DNA from 3 places in the Flavobacterium sp. 22659 genome. Region 2 is predicted to be linked to each of the others. Evidence: riboswitches for the same ligand, from Rfam matches in the RefSeq annotation. Region 2 holds a riboswitch; each other region holds the start of a gene.
The links. A riboswitch is a leader RNA that binds a small molecule or an ion and turns the genes downstream of it on or off. The one in region 2 is predicted to bind cobalamin.
Positions count from the first base shown of each region.

Region 1: another riboswitch for cobalamin. It lies ahead of ACTJIW_RS00345 (TonB-dependent receptor plug domain-containing protein); the one in region 2 lies ahead of ACTJIW_RS05075 (DUF5074 domain-containing protein).
Region 3: another riboswitch for cobalamin. It lies ahead of ACTJIW_RS12415 (TonB-dependent receptor); the one in region 2 lies ahead of ACTJIW_RS05075 (DUF5074 domain-containing protein).

Region 1 is NZ_JBQEMU010000001.1:58,423-64,558, forward strand. Features, by position in the region: gene ACTJIW_RS00320 (four helix bundle protein) at 1-58, shown strand, start outside; gene cobU (bifunctional adenosylcobinamide kinase/adenosylcobinamide-phosphate guanylyltransferase) at 89-598, shown strand; gene cobT (nicotinate-nucleotide--dimethylbenzimidazole phosphoribosyltransferase) at 763-2,442, shown strand; gene ACTJIW_RS00335 (adenosylcobinamide-GDP ribazoletransferase) at 2,492-3,277, shown strand; gene cobC (alpha-ribazole phosphatase) at 3,262-3,795, shown strand; cobalamin riboswitch at 3,865-4,067, shown strand; gene ACTJIW_RS00345 (TonB-dependent receptor plug domain-containing protein) at 4,095-5,954, shown strand; gene ACTJIW_RS00350 (YncE family protein) at 5,960-6,136, shown strand, end outside.
Region 2 is NZ_JBQEMU010000003.1:293,219-299,354, reverse strand. Features, by position in the region: gene ACTJIW_RS05085 (type III pantothenate kinase) at 1-410, opposite strand, end outside; tRNA gene ACTJIW_RS05080 (tRNA-Phe) at 514-589, shown strand; gene ACTJIW_RS05075 (DUF5074 domain-containing protein) at 806-2,125, opposite strand; cobalamin riboswitch at 2,405-2,596, opposite strand; gene ACTJIW_RS05070 (MFS transporter) at 2,838-4,334, shown strand; gene ACTJIW_RS05065 (DUF6814 family protein) at 4,346-4,573, shown strand; gene ACTJIW_RS05060 (alpha-amylase family glycosyl hydrolase) at 4,689-6,136, opposite strand, start outside.
Region 3 is NZ_JBQEMU010000010.1:164,401-170,536, forward strand. Features, by position in the region: gene ACTJIW_RS12400 (T9SS type A sorting domain-containing protein) at 1-1,193, opposite strand, end outside; gene ACTJIW_RS12405 (helix-turn-helix domain-containing protein) at 1,491-1,901, shown strand; tRNA gene ACTJIW_RS12410 (tRNA-Glu) at 2,182-2,253, shown strand; cobalamin riboswitch at 2,407-2,644, shown strand; gene ACTJIW_RS12415 (TonB-dependent receptor) at 2,830-4,791, shown strand; gene ACTJIW_RS12420 (DUF5074 domain-containing protein) at 4,825-5,982, shown strand; gene ACTJIW_RS12425 (PKD-like domain-containing protein) at 5,999-6,136, shown strand, end outside.

The DNA of each region.
Region 1 (6,136 bases), on a different contig from region 2:
GAGTATTCTTAAAACTTCTAAAAATTCATCAATAAAAAAAACTTCTTCAATAAATTAATAATTAACAATCAATAATTAACAATTATAAATGATTTACCTAATTACCGGCGGCGAACGATCAGGAAAGAGCACTTATGCACAAAATCTGGCATTACAGCTTTCTGATTCTCCTATGTATGTGGCAACGGCCAGAAAATGGGATTCAGATTTTCAAAACCGAATCGATCGTCATCAACAGGAAAGAGACCAACGCTGGACAAATATTGAAAAGGAAAAATATGTCAGCGAAATTGATTTTTCAGGTAAAGTCGCCTTAATTGATTGTGTAACGCTTTGGCTTACCAATTTCTTCGTAGACAATAAAAATAATGTTGAATCAAGTTTAGAAGAAGCAAAAAAAGAGTTTCTATTGATAGCAAATCAAGAAAATGCAACGTTGATTATTGTGACCAACGAAATTGGAATGGGAGTTCACGCTGCTACCGAAATTGGCAGAAAATTTACAGAACTGCAAGGCTGGATGAATCAGTTTCTGGCTTCAAAAGCAGATGAAGTAGTTTTAATGGTTTCCGGAATTCCAGTTAAGATAAAAGGTTAACCATCGCAAAAATCAATTTCAATTTCAAGAATCAATAAAACAAATTCTAAACTTTTAAATTCCAAATTCCAATATCGTGGAGTATCTTTACATAAAGAGTAAATTGATATTGAAGTTTGAAATTGAATTTTGTCATTGATATTGATTTTTGAAATTGAAAAATTATGAGCCATTTAGACGATATATTAAAATCACGCCGCGACACCCGACATTTTACTACCGATGAGGTTCCTGATGAAGTCATTCAAAAAGCTTTACAGGCTGGACATTGGGCGCCATCTGTTGGATTGACCGATGCGACACGTTATTATATCATTAAATCGGATGCTGTTAAAAGTGTGATTAAAAACCTGTTTTTAGATTATAATAAAAAAGCGGAAGAACTTACTGATAATCCGGAACAGAAAGAACTTTACAAATCGCTAAAGCTAGAAGCTATAGAAGAAGCACCAATTGGACTTATTATTGCTTACGATCGATCGGTTTTAAATCAGTTTACGATTGGAACCATTGGCAGTAATGAGGCTGTGAAGTTCAGTTCGGTTTGTGCAGCGCAGAATATTTGGCTTTCACTAACAGAACAAGGTTACGGAATGGGCTGGGTTTCGATTTTAAATTATTTCCAATTCAAAAAAATTCTTGATTTACCCGAAAATATAGAACCGCTTGGTTATTTCTGCATTGGAAAACCTGCTACAAATTATGGCAATCAGCCCATGTTACAGCAATTACACTGGAAACAAAAATCTGAAACTGCAGATTGCAAGGAAATCAATAAAATTCATCAAATCAATATTTCTGATTTCGATTTAAAAAAAGAAAACAAAGCAGATTCTAAAACTGATTTCGCTGGACTTTTACAAGAAAAAATAGATTCAAAAACCAAACCTCTTGGTTCATTGGGGAAATTAGAAACGTTGGCTTTTCAAATGGCATCTGTTTTTGAAACTTTAAATCCGAAAATTATAAACCCTAATGTTGTTGTTTTTGCAGCTGATCACGGAATTGCCAATCACGGCGTAAGTGATTATCCACAAGATGTAACGCGCCAAATGGTGAATAATTTTCTGAATGGCGGTGCTGCAATAAATGTTTTCTGCAAGCAGAATAGTATCGAATTATCGATTGTAGATTCGGGCGTAAATTACGATTTCCCAACAAATGCTAAATTAATTAATGCCAAAATAGCAAAAGGCACACAATCTTTTCTTCACGCTTCGGCAATGAGCGAAACTGAACTTCAATTGTGTTTTGAAAAAGGAAAATCAATTGTAGAAAATATTGCCAAAACAGGTTCTAACTGTATTGGTTTTGGCGAAATGGGAATTGGAAATACTTCTACAGCTTCTATTTTAATGAGTCTTTTAACGGGGTTGCCTATAGAAGAATGCGTTGGAAAAGGAACGGGAATTAACGACCAAAAACTGTTCGACAAACAAAATATTCTAAAAAAAGCATTGGAAAATTATTCCGGTCAAGCCGAATTAAAACAGCATCTTGCTTATTTTGGAGGTTTTGAAATTATGCAGATGGCAGGCGGGATGCTGACAGCTTTTGAAAACAAAATGCTGATTCTTGTTGATGGTTTTATTTGCAGTGTGGCTTTTTTAATTGCTTTTAAAATAAATCCGAACATAAAACAAAATGCCATTTTTTGTCATTGTTCTGCCGAAAAAGCACATTTAAAACTGCTGGAATATCTTGAAACAAAACCCATTTTAAATTTAGATCTGCGTCTGGGAGAAGGAACCGGCTGTGCAGTTGCTTTTCCTATTTTAAAATCGGCAGAAGCTTTTTTGAATGAAATGGCTAGTTTTGAAAGCGCGGGCGTTAGCAGGAAATAGTTTTCAGTCGCGGTTTTCAGTCACAGTTTATAACTTCAATTATCCATAAATGAAAAAAGAACTACATATTTTTTTTACTTGTTTAATGTTCTACACCAGAATTCCATGTCCAAAAAACATCGATCATAATCCTGATTATTTAAATAAAGCCACACGATATTTCCCTTTTATTGGCTGGATTGTCGGATCAATTTCATTTCTGGCTTTTTATCTTTTTTCATTATTTCTTTCAACAGAAACAGCAGTGATTTTTTCAATTATTATTTCGGTTTTAACTACCGGTGCTTTTCACGAAGATGGATTTGCTGATGTCTGCGACGGATTTGGCGGAGGATGGACTAAAGAAAAAATCCTCACAATTATGAAAGACAGCGCCATTGGTGCTTATGGAGCAATTGGTTTGGTTTTGCTTTTTCTGGTAAAATTTAAACTGCTTTCAGAATCTATTTCACTTTTTACTCACAGCATTTTTCTGTTTTTTCTTTTATTTATTTCTGCACATTCTTTAAGTCGTTTAGCAGCAATCAGTATTATTTTTACACATGAATATTCTCGCGATGATGCTTCGAGTAAAAGTAAACCAATAGCAAAAAACCACAGCTGGAGAGAAGTTTTGGGTTCATTTTTCTTCGGATTAATTCCGTTATTGGCACTCTCCTATTTCAATTATAAAACTCTTTTGGCTTTAATTCCAATTTTTATTACCCGATATTTTCTGGCTCGTTATTTTCAAAAATGGATTGACGGCTACACGGGTGATTGTCTTGGCGCCACGCAGCAGGTTTGTGAAGTTGTATATTATTTAAGTATTCTTTTTATATGGAAATTTATCTAGTTCGCCATACCGAAACGATCTGCGAAAAAGGAATTTGCTACGGACAATCGGATGTTGATATTGCTGCGCCTTTTGACGAAATCTTTGACAGAATTATATCTGAATTGCCGTTTCAAGCGGTAATTTTTTCAAGCCCGTTAAAACGTTGTTCTATTCTGGCAAAACATATTCACAAAAATACAAACGCCATTTCTTATCAGGAAGATGACCGCTTAAAAGAAATGAATTTTGGCGACTGGGAATTAAAACCCTGGGATGAGATTCCGCCAGAAGAGTTAAATCCGTGGATGGACGATTTTGTAAATATTCCCGTTTCTAATGGAGAATCATTTACAGAATTACATTCAAGAGTCGGCGGCTTTTTAGCTGAGCAGATTTCAGACCTTAAACATCCTGTAATCATTGTAGCTCATGCGGGTATTATACGAAGCATTTTATGCCATCAAACTTCACTGCCTTTAAAAGAGGCTTTTCAAAACAAAGTCGATTTTGGGGAAGTCATAAGAATTGAACTATAATCTGGCTATTTGTTTGATTATTTGATTACAAAAACAATACATATTTGAATTATCAGTATTTTTAACTTTATATTTGCACAAAATTAAGGTTGTGTTTTGATTAACACATTAAAAAGGGAATCAAGTAAAATCTTGAGCTGTACCCGCAACTGTAAGCTTAGTTCTAAAAAAGAATGCTTGTTGTAAACTGCAAAACCACTGCTCGCCCCCGCGAATGGGAAGGTAAACAACAAGACGCAAGCCAGGAGACCTGCCTTTGTAACGAATATCGAGCTCTCGGGAAAAAGAGTGTAGAAATTATGACTTTAAGAATACGTTTTGCTTTTTTTCTTTTGATGTTGTGCCAATTCACTTGGGCGCAGAGCGATTCTATTAAACTAAAAGAAGTTGTAGTTTCAGATTCTAATCTTAAGAAATATTCTACTTCGCAGTCTGTTCAGGTTTTAAACGATTCAATTCTCGACACAAACCAGCCTTCTTTAACCTCTCTTTTAAATTTTAATACTGTTATTTATTTCAAAGAAAATGGGCTCGGAATGACTTCTGCCCCATCTTTTAGAGGAACAACAGGCGCACAGACCGCTGTTATCTGGAATGGTATAAATATAAATTCACAATTTTTAGGTCAGGCCGATTTTAATACTATTGGAACGAGAGATTTTAATTCTATAACAGTAAAAGCCGGAGGTGGAAGTGTTTTGTACGGAAGCAGCGCTATTGGCGGAAGCATTCACCTGAACAATGATTTACTTTTTAAAAACGAATTTTCTAATCATGTTTTTTTCAGCGCTGGAAGTTACAATACATACAGTGCAAATTACCGCACTATAGTTTCATCAGATAAATACAGCTTACAGGTCAGTATTTCAAGAAACAGTTCTGATAATGATTTTAAATATCCTGGCAATTCAGACGAAAGAAACATTAATGGCCAATATTATAACACAAGTATGAATACTACTTTTGGTTATAAAATCAATGCTAATAATACTTTAAAAGCTTACAGCCAGTTTTACGATTCAGAACGTCACTTTTCTTTAACATCGCCAAATGCTTCAAAAACAAAATACAACGATTTTAATACTCGTAATTTATTAGAATGGGAAAGTCAGCTGGGACGTTTTACATCTAAATTGCGAGCAGCACATATTGGCGAATCTTATAAATATTTTCCAAGTATTACCTCCAATAATTTTACTTACGGAAAAGTTGAAACTTCAATCATAAAATACGATTTAGCTTTTGATGTAAATGATAAAATCAAATTAAACTCAATTGTAGACTACAGCCGAAACAAAGGATACGGTTCGAGTATTGATAATGTAAAAAGAGAAGTTGGTACTGCCAGTCTGCTTTTGCATCATTTGTTAACTGAAAAATGGGATTATAACGCCAGTATTCGTCAGGAAATTACAGACAACTACGGTAATCCTTTTCTTTTTTCATTTGGAACAAAATATGATTTCACCAGTTTTTATCATTTGAAATTCAATGCTTCAAAGAATTTTAGAATGCCTACCTATAATGATTTGTTTTGGGAAGGAAGCGGCAACCCTAATTTAAAACCCGAAACTTCTTATCAGGCAGAAATTGGCAATGAATTCTTTAGAAAAAACTTTACTTTATCAATTACTGCCTATTATAATTCTATTAAAGATTTACTGCGCTGGGTTCCGGGTGAAGGTGGCGGTGATGTATGGGCGCCTGAAAACACAGATAAAGTGAGAGCCTACGGAGCAGAAGTTCTTGTAGAATGGAAACCAAAATTTGGGCAAAATAATTTCACAATCAACGGCACGTACGCTTATACAGTTTCAGAAAGTCAGCAGCTAATTAAAAACGAATTAATCTACAAACAGTTAATTTATGTTCCTTATCATAAATTAACAGGCTCTGTCGCTTACAACTGGAAAAAACTGTCTTCTTACTTTCAATACCTCTATAATGGAGAAGTTTACACTACACCTTTTAATAATCGTGCATCAAAAATTAAAGATTATAATGTTGGAAATATTGGTGTCGATTATGATTTTGGAGCAAAAAACAGTTACAAAATTGGATTTCAGGTTTTAAACCTGTGGAACGAAAATTATCAACCCGTAACAAGCAGACAAATGCCGGGTAGAAATTATACTATATACATAAACCTTAATTTTTAAATTTCATGAAAAAATTTAACAAACTATTTTTAACAGTCCTTATAAGCTCGGCATTTTTTGTGTCTTGCAGCAACGATGATGACAATAACGATGAGCCGCGCGGCGATTATGAGAATGGAATTTTTATTGTTAATGAAGGTAATTTTGGAAAAACCAACGGAACTATTTCTTATTTATCAGAT
Region 2 (6,136 bases):
GCACCCCCCAGATAATTATCGTTTTCGTCGATAAAATCGTAGGTAATGCAGGTTCCGGCATCTATAACTAATCGATTTTGTTTCGGAAACTGCAGTGTTGCTCCGGCAGCCAAAATCATTCTGTCGATTCCTAAAGTTTTTGGTGTTGCATATTTATTATGAAACGGGAAAATATCTTCGTGTGTAAAAAAATGAACATTTAACTGTTTTTCAAAACTCAAAAAAGATTGTTTTTCGACATCCCCAACCGAGGCAACAACCAAATCTGAGCAGTTTGGAAATTTTTCTAAAATTTTTTCAATTCTTTTTTCAAGCTCATTTTTTTCAAAAACGAAATACTCCAAAACACTACTCCCTTCAAAGACAGCAGCTTTAATTCTGGTATTTCCAACATCGACAGTTAAAATCATTTTTCTTTTTTGTTTTTGCGAAGATACGAATTGATTTTTTTTCTAAAATGTTTTGGATAAACGGAAAATGATTCTATCTTTGCACCCGCATTGAGCACAAGACGGTACCTTAGCTCAGATGGTAGAGCAATGGACTGAAAATCCATGTGTCCCTGGTTCGATCCCTGGAGGTACCACCAAAACCCGAATAGCAATATTCGGGCTTTTTGTTTTTATTATTTTCGGAAAATTTTTAATCAAAAATAAAGAAGAATAACCCGCAGATTATACAGATTTTAAAAATCATTTTAATCTGTGGCTGAAAAAAAGTTCGCAAGACTTTATATCGATAAAGCTTTGCGAACTTTGCGTTTTTACCTTGCGGTCTTAGCGGTTAAAAAACCTAGTCTAAAATCTTATTGATGAAATACAGAAACCGCCGGGAAATAATATCCTGAAAAACTTACTGTTCCTGTTTTAGCTCCAGAATCTGCATTGAATAAATAAAGGTTGTTGATCGCAAAATTTACTCCATATCCTTCGTTTACTGTATTAACTACTAAAGTGTTTTTCTTTTTATCATAACCAATTCCTGCTCCATATAATATATTAGAATCTGTTAATGTAACAAAAGGCGAAGCTAATGAAGAAACATCTCCGTTATATTTATAAATTTCTTTACCACCGCTCCAGCTTCCATTTTTGGCAATGAAAACAGCATTTTTTGCAGCTGTAATAGATCCCGGATGCCAGGCTCCCCAGCTTCCGTAAGCCTGAAAACCTAATGCGATTTCTTTTACCTCAAGAGTATTAGAGTCTATATTGATAAGTTTTGTTCCGCCTGCAGCCCATACTTTTTTATCATCAGTAACAGCAAATCCCAGAACCATTCCTGAAATTGTTTTTTCGACTGCTAATGTTGAAGCGTTAATTACAATAACCCCTTTTGATGCCGACAATGCAAAGATATATCCGTTAGCTTTTACAATGTCTCCTACCTGACCTGTAATTCCTTCAACTTGTCCGTTTAATTCCATTGTATTCAAATTAAGTTTGAATATTCCTTTTCCAGAAGTAAGCAAAGCCTGATTTTCATCAATTCCAACTATTGCACGCCAGTCGTTTCCGCCCTGAGCCGGAATTCTTTTTTCTTCTTTAAGCGAATAAGCATCTGCAACTACAACTGGTCCGCCGACTTTAGACACCAAGAATAGCTTTTTATTAAAGACAGTTCCAAACTCTAAAGTTGATGATTCTGGTTTTAGATCTTTATCTGGATTTACTTTTACAAAAACACTGTCTTCTATTGCTTTTGTATCGTATCTGTAAAACCCAACTGTTCCTGTTCCGTGTCCAAACCATCCTTCATTAATCATAAAGAATCCGTTTTCATAAGCTCCAAATGTGTGAATATCGTAAGTTAGAGATACGTTTCCGCCATTGTTTTTGGCAGTCATCGTAATTTTAAAATCTCCTCTTGTTTCTGGTTTAAAAGTATATGTCGAATCAGATCCTACAACATTTCCGTTTACTGCCCATTCAAATGAAACATTATTTCTGTCTTTTATTTTTGAACTCAGCTGAAGTGTTTTTCCAATTGTCAAAGTATCTTTTAACTGCTGTTCGCCCTTGATAACAGGCGGCGCCGTAAAATCATCATCATTATTACATGAAGTTGCCAGCATCATTAAAGAAGCAATGGCGATTAATTGCTTGGAAAAAAAATTGTTTCTCATTATTAAATATTTAAAAAAATTATATTACTTAAATGTTTAAATCCAGCGCACTAAAACTACGTTTCTGGAGCAATGACATGTTTAATGATTTTTTGATAGAGAAAAGGAAACGTCAAGAAGAAAAAACACCCAAAAAGAAACTGTTTTTAAGACATCGCATTTACAGAAAAAAAATCTCATAAACTTATTTAGCTTACGAGAATAGAATGATAAAACAATACCATTTCACTTAGAGTGAAAAAGTATTATTCTTAATTCAAGCTTCAATCCCCGAAAGCTGTTATTACTATAAAAATGGCAGGTCTTCTGACTTGCTCCCTACACCCAGCCTTCCCTTTCGAATTGAAAAGTGACATATTAAAGGGTTTCAGTTAATGAGCTTACAGCTGCGGGACAGTTTTGGATTTGCACCAAATTCCCTTTTAATGTCATATTTAATCAAACATGACAACCATTTTCTGATTTAAATTTTGAGTTGCAAAACTAGTGTTTTCTTTTTTGAAATCCATGCATACTTAAACTATATAAGGGTTTAGGCACATCTGCATTCTGTGATATATTCCGAATTATTAAGGATTGACTGATTAAAAATGTATTATCAACAATTAATTAGTTTTTGTTAAAAAAGTATCAACTAAATAAAAAAATATCTTATATATTCGTAAAATCGTATTTTAATTTTTTATTCATTATTAAATCAACAGAACGTTTTATGAGCAAAACTTCTACTAAAGGCATTTGGAAAGTAATTTCGGCCTCTTCTATGGGAACAATGATTGAATGGTACGATTTCTATATTTTTGGGAGTTTGGCCGTTGTAATTTCAACTAAATTCTTTCCGAGTGATAATCCAACTGCAGCATTTTTATCCACATTAGCCACATTTGCTGCCGGATTTGTTGTCAGACCTTTTGGCGCTTTATTTTTTGGACGATTGGGAGATATTATCGGCCGAAAATATACTTTCATGGCTACTTTATTATTAATGGGAGGTTCTACTTTTTTAATAGGCTGTATCCCAAGTTATGAAACTATTGGTTTTCTCGCGCCTCTGTTAGTTTTGATTCTGCGTTTATTGCAAGGTTTGGCTCTTGGCGGAGAATATGGCGGTGCAGCGACTTATGTTGCCGAACATGCTCCGGCTGGGCAAAAAGGATATTGGACATCGTGGATCCAGACTACTGCAACGGTTGGTTTATTTATTTCTTTGATGGTTATTCTGGCTACCAAAAATGTGCTTTCGGCCGAAACTTTTGATTCATGGGGATGGCGTGTTCCTTTTTGGGTTTCTATTGTAATGGTGGGAGTTTCGTATTTAATTAGAAAAAATATGGACGAATCACCTGTATTTGCAAAAGCTAAAAAGGAAGGAACAACAAGTGCAAATCCTTTAAAGGAAAGTTTTGGAAACCGATACAATTTAAAGTTTGTTCTCTTGGCATTATTTGGCGCAACAATGGGACAGGGTGTTGTTTGGTATACCGGACAATTCTATGCCATGAGTTTTATGAAAACGGTTATGAATGTAGATTCTTCTCAGGTTGACAGTTTACTTGGAATTGCATTATTGATAGGAACGCCGTTTTTTATTGTTTTTGGATGGCTGAGTGACAAAGTCGGCCGTAAATACATTATGATGTTCGGTATGTTACTCGCTATTTTATTCTACAGGCCTATATATAAAATGATGTACAACACAACTGATGTGAGTTACAAAACCGAAATTGTAGAACAAACCTCTCAAAAGATCGAAAAAGCAAAAAATAATGACGTAATTACCACTATTTCAAAAACCTATACTGATGGAACTACGTATATCGAAAAGAAAACAGATTTTGCTGATAAGAAAAAATCTCAAAGCAGTGTTACTATAAATATCAATTCTGGCGATAAATGGACATTAATTTTTTTAGTTTTCATTCAGGTTTTATTTGTTACAATGGTTTATGGTCCAATTGCAGCGTTTTTAGTTGAAATGTTTCCAACTAAAATCAGATATACTTCTATGTCACTTCCTTATCATGTAGGAAATGGAATTTTTGGAGGTCTGCTGCCGGCAATTTCGACTTATTTTGTAACTCATGCAAAAGCAGCCGGAAAAAACGATTTTTATCTTGACGGACTTTGGTATCCTATTATTATTGCGTCGATCTGTTTCGTTATAGGAATGATTTACATAGACAACAAAAACAAAATTAATCATCTTTAACATTTAAGAACATGAATACAATCAAACAAGCTTTAGGCGTTTTATGGGTTATTTTGGCAGTTGCGGCCGCTTACTTCTGCGTGTTTGAATTTGGCTTACCTAAATTATTATCAGATCAGCAAGATGATTTAGTCTTTGGTATTATTATTCTTTTTATCCTCACGCCTCTTATTGTTTTAGGCTTAGGAACATTTGGTTATTTTGCTGTTATTGGAGAGTATAACCATAAAAAGAAATAACAGAAACAATAAACAACTAAACCAGAAAAGGGCTGTCTATTTTTCAATAGAACAGCCCTTTCACATTACTAACCAAACCAAATTTTTAATCTGTTTAGAGATATATTTTCAATGTTTATTTTTTGATAAACTTCATTACCTGTGTTTTACCATTTTCATCTGAAGCTTTTACGATATACAAACCTGTTTGTAATTCACTTACGCCAAATTGAAAATCAACATTTCCGTTTGAAGCAAAGCTTTTTACCAATTGTCCTGAAACTGAATAAATCTGAACTTTTGAAACTGCGGTACTTAAAGTGAAATGATTCGAAACCGGATTTGGATATAAATTCACCGTACTTCCTTTTTCAAAATCTTCAATAGCTAAATTGGCTGTTTTGTTTCCATAAATTCTATATTCACCTGCAGGTAAATTTATCTGAGCATTTACATCGGTAACATTTATTGCAGTATTGTCCATTAAATTGTACCAAGTTCCTGCATACGGAAAACCTGTCGAAACGTTTTGCGCCGTAACATCAAAATTGGCTAAAATCAAAACCTCTTTTAATTGTGCCGAAGTTAAACCTGCATTGGTTATTTTAATGTTTACTGTAAGCGAATTAGAATCTGGAATTGTTGAAGTTCCTAAAAAAACAGGTTCGGCCTTTTTTAGTGTAATCATCTTAGCCCAATCGTTGTAAATTTTATTACGATTTGAATTTCCTAACCAGTTATCTACCCACTGAGGCTGTGGTTTGGTATCAAGTTTACAATCTCCTCCTGTGGCATCTGAATCAGTATTTACTGAATTATCATTGCAGGTAAAAATTGAACTCTCCCAGCCCAGTTCTCCAAAATGCCAAATCATTTTTGGCCCTGGAACTAATAATGAAACTGCTCCAATTGCCGACATTCTTGATAAAGCCGTATTTAATGTTTTTACATTATAAGCTCCGTTTGAGGCTCCGTATTGCACATTTTTATACATCAAACGTTCTTCGTCATGACTTTCGGCATAACCTATTAAACGGTTTGCAGCAAAACCACGATTGGCACTTGACATTTTCGAAATATTACTTTCAGAAGCATACCCCATAGACAATTGATTGTAAGGATCTGTCATTTTACCCCACATCATAACACCTTTACTTGGAGTTTCTGTTACTCTGTAATCTGCCCATTGTTTTTCTTCGGCTTCAGTTCCTAAATGCTCAAAAATGGTATAATGCGTTGGATCCAGACTCCAAGAATAATCAGCATATTTCTTTAAAACATCTACCCTGTCTTGCTGGTATGCATTTGTACAAGATTGATCTGAGGCTGTACAAGACTGTGTAAAACCTTTTGTTAAATCCCATCTAAAACCATCAATTTTATATTCCTGAATCCATTGCTTAATTACGCGCTCTACATAATATTGTGTTCTTGTAGACTGATGATTAAAGTCTTCTCCAACACTAAACGTATGCTTTGCAACTGTATTAAAGTATGGATTTTCGGCTGTTGGCGAGCCAAAACCATCACCGTCAGGATCGTTCATCCACATTCTAACCATTGGATTTCTTCCAAAAGCATGAT
Region 3 (6,136 bases), on a different contig from region 2:
GAGTAACATCTTACTTCTGTCAAAGCAGGATTGTTAGAAGCATCTAAACTTATTAATTGATTATTATAGCATTCTAAAGAGATTAAAGCAGGATTCTTAGAAACATCTAAAGCCGTTAATTCATTACCAGAACAATATAAATAGGTCAGCGCAGCATTTTTAGAAACATCTAAAGCTGGTAATTTATTAGAATAACACGTTAATTGTTCTAGAACTGTATTATTAGAAATATCTAATGCCGTTAATTGATTCGAATAACATACTAAAGATTTTAAAGCAGTATTCTTAGAAAAATCTAAAGTCGTTAATTGATTGCCACTGCAATTTAAAGACTGCAAAGCTGTAAAATCTTGAATTCCGGTTAAATTAGTAATAGAACCGCTGGAAATATTCAAAGAAGTTACTACTGAGACTTTAGAGGTCGGTACTTTTCCATCTGCTATACCGGAATCAATTCCTAAAGAGATTAATTTTTTCTCAAAATTCACATCAGGAATAAGGGTGTATTCAACAACAGCTGAGCAATCTAAACTGTAACTTGCCTCAGTATCTTTTGATTTCCAATTGGCATTAGCATAAGCCACATTATCTACCTGAATACAGCTTAAGTAATTGCCATCAAAGGAACTATTTATAGATAACTTAGTATTATTTCCGTTTTTCAAATTCAGTTCTACTAATTGATTGGAAGAACAATCTAAGTATGTTAAAGCAGGATTCTTAGAAAAATCTAAAAACTTTAATTGATTCTCATAACAATGTAAAATTGTTAAAGCAGTATTTTTGGAAACATCTAAAGATTTTAACTGATTGTGATAACAACGTAACTCTACTAAAGCAGTATTCTTGGACAGGTCTATAGTCGTTAAGTAATTGCTTCCAAAACTCAAGTATGTTAAAGCAGTATTCTTTGAAACATCTAAAGCCGTTAATCGATTCGTATCACAAAGTAAAGATTTTAAAGCAGTAAAATCCTGAATTCCTGTTAAATCGCTGATTAGACTTATCCCCCTAACATTCAAAGTAGTAAGAGTGTTTATTTTTGAAGTTAAAACTTTACCATCCGGTGTACCAGAATCAATTCCCTGACGGATTAGTTCTGCTTCAAAATACGGATCGGGGATCAGGGTGTATTGTTGGGCAAAAGATGATACGCTCGCAAAGAATAGTAAATAGAGTAGTTTTATTTTCATAGTAAATATTTTGTTAATATTAAGTCCCAAATATATAGAATATCAACTAACATCCTAATGCAGATTGTTAAAGAAGTTAAAAAAAGTTTGCACTTGAAATAATTTTTTCACCTGTGAGTATTATTCATCAAAAAATATCGCTAAAGGAGAGTATACATATATTTCAAATTGACATTCCATATTTAGATATAATATCTGACAAAAAGTATATTTTCGGGATATTTTTTTATCTTTGAAATTCAGGTTTTTTAATCGAAATGGCTTTATCTTTGAGCCTTCAGAAATCAAGATTCATTTATGGAACAGAAAATTCATCAGGGAAGAAACGTAAAACGTTTTAGAGAAATGCTCAACATAAAACAGGAAGCTTTGGCTTATGATTTGGGCGAAGACTGGAGCCAAAAAAAGATTTCTTTGCTGGAACAGAAAGAAGTAATTGAGGATAATCTGCTTAAACAAATCTCTTCAATATTGAAAATTCCTGTTGAAGCTTTTCAAAACTTTGATGAAGAACAGGCCGTAAATATTATTGCTAACACTTTTCATGAAGGATCTGTTGCTAACAATTCTGGATATATCAATTGCGCTATTAATCCAATTGATAAAATCGTACAACTACACGAAGAAAAAATTGCTTTGTACGAGCGCATGCTAAAAGAAAAAGATGAAATGATGGCAAGACTTGAAAAGCTATTAACGAATAAATGATTTTTAAAATACAGAAGAAAACATACAAGAATATTCCCTCAAAAGAATATTTTTTCACTTTTTTTAAAATTATTTTTTCTCAATAAAATTTTCTTCATTGGCTCTTCTAAAACTAAACAACAAATTATATATCAAATAAATACAAATTTATTAATCTTACTTATTAAAGAAAAACGATCATCAAAAATGATCTTTTAATAAAATTATTTAAAAAATTTTTATCAAAATCCTTTGTACATCTCAAAAATAGTTGCACTTTTGCACCCGCAATAACAAAGCAGGTCCGTTCGTCTATCGGTTAGGACGCCAGGTTTTCATCCTGGTAAGGGGGGTTCGATTCCCCCACGGACTACAAAAAGCTTCAGAGAAATCTGGAGCTTTTTTTGTTTAAAATAGTCTGCTCTAAATATCAGTTCTCAAAACTGAATTTTCAATCAATAAGTCTCTGAAAAAAAGCACAGAACATTTTTTTCAAAAACAGCACCATAACCCAACTTAGTTTATTTACCTTTGCACCCGCATTGGTTTAGCTGCAACTTTTCGAGGGCAGCTAACGAAGAGGGAATCAGGTGCAAATCCTGAACAAGCCCGTTACTGTAAGTTCCATGCAACATTTTGACAGACAAAAAAGCTTTTTGAGGCTTTTAAAATCTAATCTTTTGCCACTGCATTTTTCATCAAATGTGGGAAGGCGGTTCAAAATGGGAATAAGTCAGGAGACCTGCCACTGCAAATAAATTCAGGCTTTCGCGGACCAAAGCTTTGAACAAGCGCAATATCAAACTAACATTTGATTTCGATTTTTTCCGTTTAAAACTATTTGTTACAAATAGACCATTTTTTTATGCACGTATGTAAACAAAGGCCGTTAAGCCTAATACATTGTGGATTATGTTTTTTGCTTTGGATTTTGTTCTCGAATCCAATTTTGGCACAAAACCATCCCAAAGCTAAAGAAGTTGATTCTTTAAAACCGCTTCCATTAAACGAAGTTATTCTAACCGCAAGCAAACGCGAGTTCAGGATAGAGTCGCCTATGCCTGTCCAGATTTTATCTGGCAAACAGCTCGAAAACCTTAACAGTCTTTCTGTTGCCGATGCGGTTCGTTATTTTTCAGGCGTACAATTAAAAGATTACGGCGGAATTGGCGGTTTAAAAACCATTAACGTCCGCAGTTTAGGAAGCGCTCATACAGCAGTTTTTTACGATGGAATGACGGTTGGAAATGCTCAAAACGGACAGGTCGATTTAGGAAAATATTCGCTTGACAATATTGAAGCCATCGAACTTTATAACGGTCAAAAGTCTACTATTTTTCAGCCGGCACGCGGATTTTTCTCTTCTAATACTTTATTCCTAAAATCGAAAGTTCCCGTTTTTGAATCGGGTAAAAATGCAAATGTCAGGGCTTCTTTTAAAACCGGATCTTTCGGACTGGTGAATCCTTCTGTTCTTTATCAGCAAAAAATAACTTCTAAAATAGCTCTTTCATCAAATATTGAATGGATGAAAGCCGATGGAAAGTACAAATACAGGTATCAAAAAAAACACGGTTACGACACGACAGCTGTTCGTCAAAATGGAGATATAACCGCTCTTCGCGCTGAATTAAACCTAAACACAAAGTTTGGAACAAACGGACAAGCCAATCTTAAAGCCTATTATTACGATTCTGAAAGAGGTCTTCCTGGCGCTATTTTAGCCAATCGGTACGAATATGTACAGCGTCAATGGGATCGGAATTTCTTTATTCACGCTTCGGTACAAAATTCTTTTTTTGAAAAACACGAAATGCTGGCAAATGTAAAATTCAGCCGTGATTACAGCCGTTACATCGACCCGGATTATAAAACTCTTGAAGGGGCATTAGACAACAAATATTACCAAAACGAATTTTATGCTTCGATTGTTAATCTCTACAACATAAAAGACTGGTGGAAAATGTCTTTCGCAGCCGATCTTTCTATAAATACACTCGATGCTAATTTATACCATTTCCCCTATCCTACCCGATATTCTTATTTAGGAGCACTTTCAAGCGAAATGCATTGGAAACGTCTGGATATTCAGGCAAATTTATTGGGCGCTTATATCGATGAACAAGTCAAATATTACCAGCAGGGAGACAGTCAGCATGTTTTTTGTCCGGTTGTATCAGCTTCTTTTCAGCCATTTGATGTAAAGAATTTTAGAATCAGGGCATTTTATAAAGAATCTTTCCGAATGCCGACTTTTAATGATTTGTATTACACTTTTATCGGGAACAGCTTTTTGCGCCCGGAATTTACAACTCAATATGATTTTGGAACCACTTATCTTATCGAACCTAAAAAGTTTTTACAATCAGCTTCATTTCAGGCAGATGTTTACTACAACCGCGTAAAAGACAAAATTGTAGCAATGCCGTCTTCTAATCTTTTTAGATGGACGATGATGAATTTGGGAGAAGTTGATATTCGCGGTTTAGAAATCAATACCAATTTGGTTTTTAAATTTCCTGAACAAATATTTTTAGACTTAGGTCTTAGTTATACCTATCAGCAGGCAATCGATATTACACCAAAAGGCACTACTTATGCCGATCAAATTCCTTACACACCTAGAAACAGCGGTACTTTAACTTCTTCTATTAACTGGAAAAACTGGAATTTAAACTACAGTTTTATTTATACAGGCGAAAGATACAGCCAGAAAGCCAACATTCCTGTCAATTATGTAAAACCTTGGTACACGAGCGACATGGCGCTTATCTGGAACGGAAAAATTGAAAAACTTCCTGTAAAAATAAGCGGTGAGGTTAACAATTTATTTAATCAATACTATGATGTCGTACTCAATTTCCCTATGCCGGGAAGAAATTACCGATTAAGTATGTCTATAAATCTTTAAACTAAAACAGCATCAACAATTAAAATCTCAATAATGAAAACAAATTTCAAATTTTGGCTTTTACTCGTATTCGCAGCAATTGCCTTTCAGGGATGTCAGGAAGAAGATCCCATTATTCCTGAAGAAGTGGTGGTTTTACCTCCGGAAACGGTTACAACAGTACAAGGTTTTTACCTTCTTAACGAAGGAAATATGAACATGAACAAAGCTTCGTTAGATTATTACGACTACGAAACAGGAACTTACAAACGCAATGTGTACGGACAGGCAAATCCTGATGCAACTTTGGGCTTAGGAGATGTGGGCAACGACATTGGTATTTACGGCTCTAAACTTTATACAGTAATTAACAACTCAAACAAAGTTGAAGTTATGGATGTGGTTACTGCAAAACGTCTTAAAGTAATTGATGCCAAAAACTGCCGTTACATAACTTTTGCCAACGGAAAAGCTTATTTAAGCGCTTACGACGGTGAAGTACAATTGGGTGAGAATTCTCCAAATGGTTTCGTTGCCGAAATCGACACCACTTCTCTTGCCATTACAAGAACTGTAAAAGTAGGCCGCCAGCCTGAAGAAATGGCAATTGTAGGCAATAAACTTTATGTTGCCAATTCAGGAGGATATAGTCCGCCTGATTATGAAAAAACCGTTTCTGTAATTGACCTAAGCACTTTTACCAAAATAAAAGATATTGAAGTTGCCATAAATCTTCACAGAATTGAAGCCGATGAAGACGGAGATTTGTACGTAAGCTCACGCGGTGATTATTTCAACATTCGCCCTAAATTATTTGTAATCGACACTAAAACAGACAACATCAAAAAAACCTTTGATATTGCCTGTTCTAATATCACAATTGCCGGGGAGAAGGCCTACATTATAGGTTCTGAATTCAGTTATGCAACCGGCGACTGGGCCATTAATTATTCGATGATTAATGTAAAAACCGAAACCCTTCTTTCTGAAAGTTATCTGCCAAAAGCGGTAAGCGACGAAATTGTAATGCCTTACGGAATTGCGGTAGATCCGGTTTCTTTAAACGTTTATGTAACAGATGCAGGAGATTATGTTTCGCCCGGAAAATTGTACTGCATTGACAAAAACGGAAATACAAAGTTTACCGTTACCACAGGCGACATTCCGGCTCATTTTGCTTTTAAAACCAAAAAAACAATAATTAATCCATAACCTTAAATTTTTAAAAATGAAGAAAATTCTACTAGCATTGTCGGTTATCCTGCTTCTATCAGGATGTTACAAAGACGATATTAACGATCTTAAAAACGACGTCAATGACTTGAAAAACAGAATGGCACAATATGAAAACCTGCTTGATGTTCTT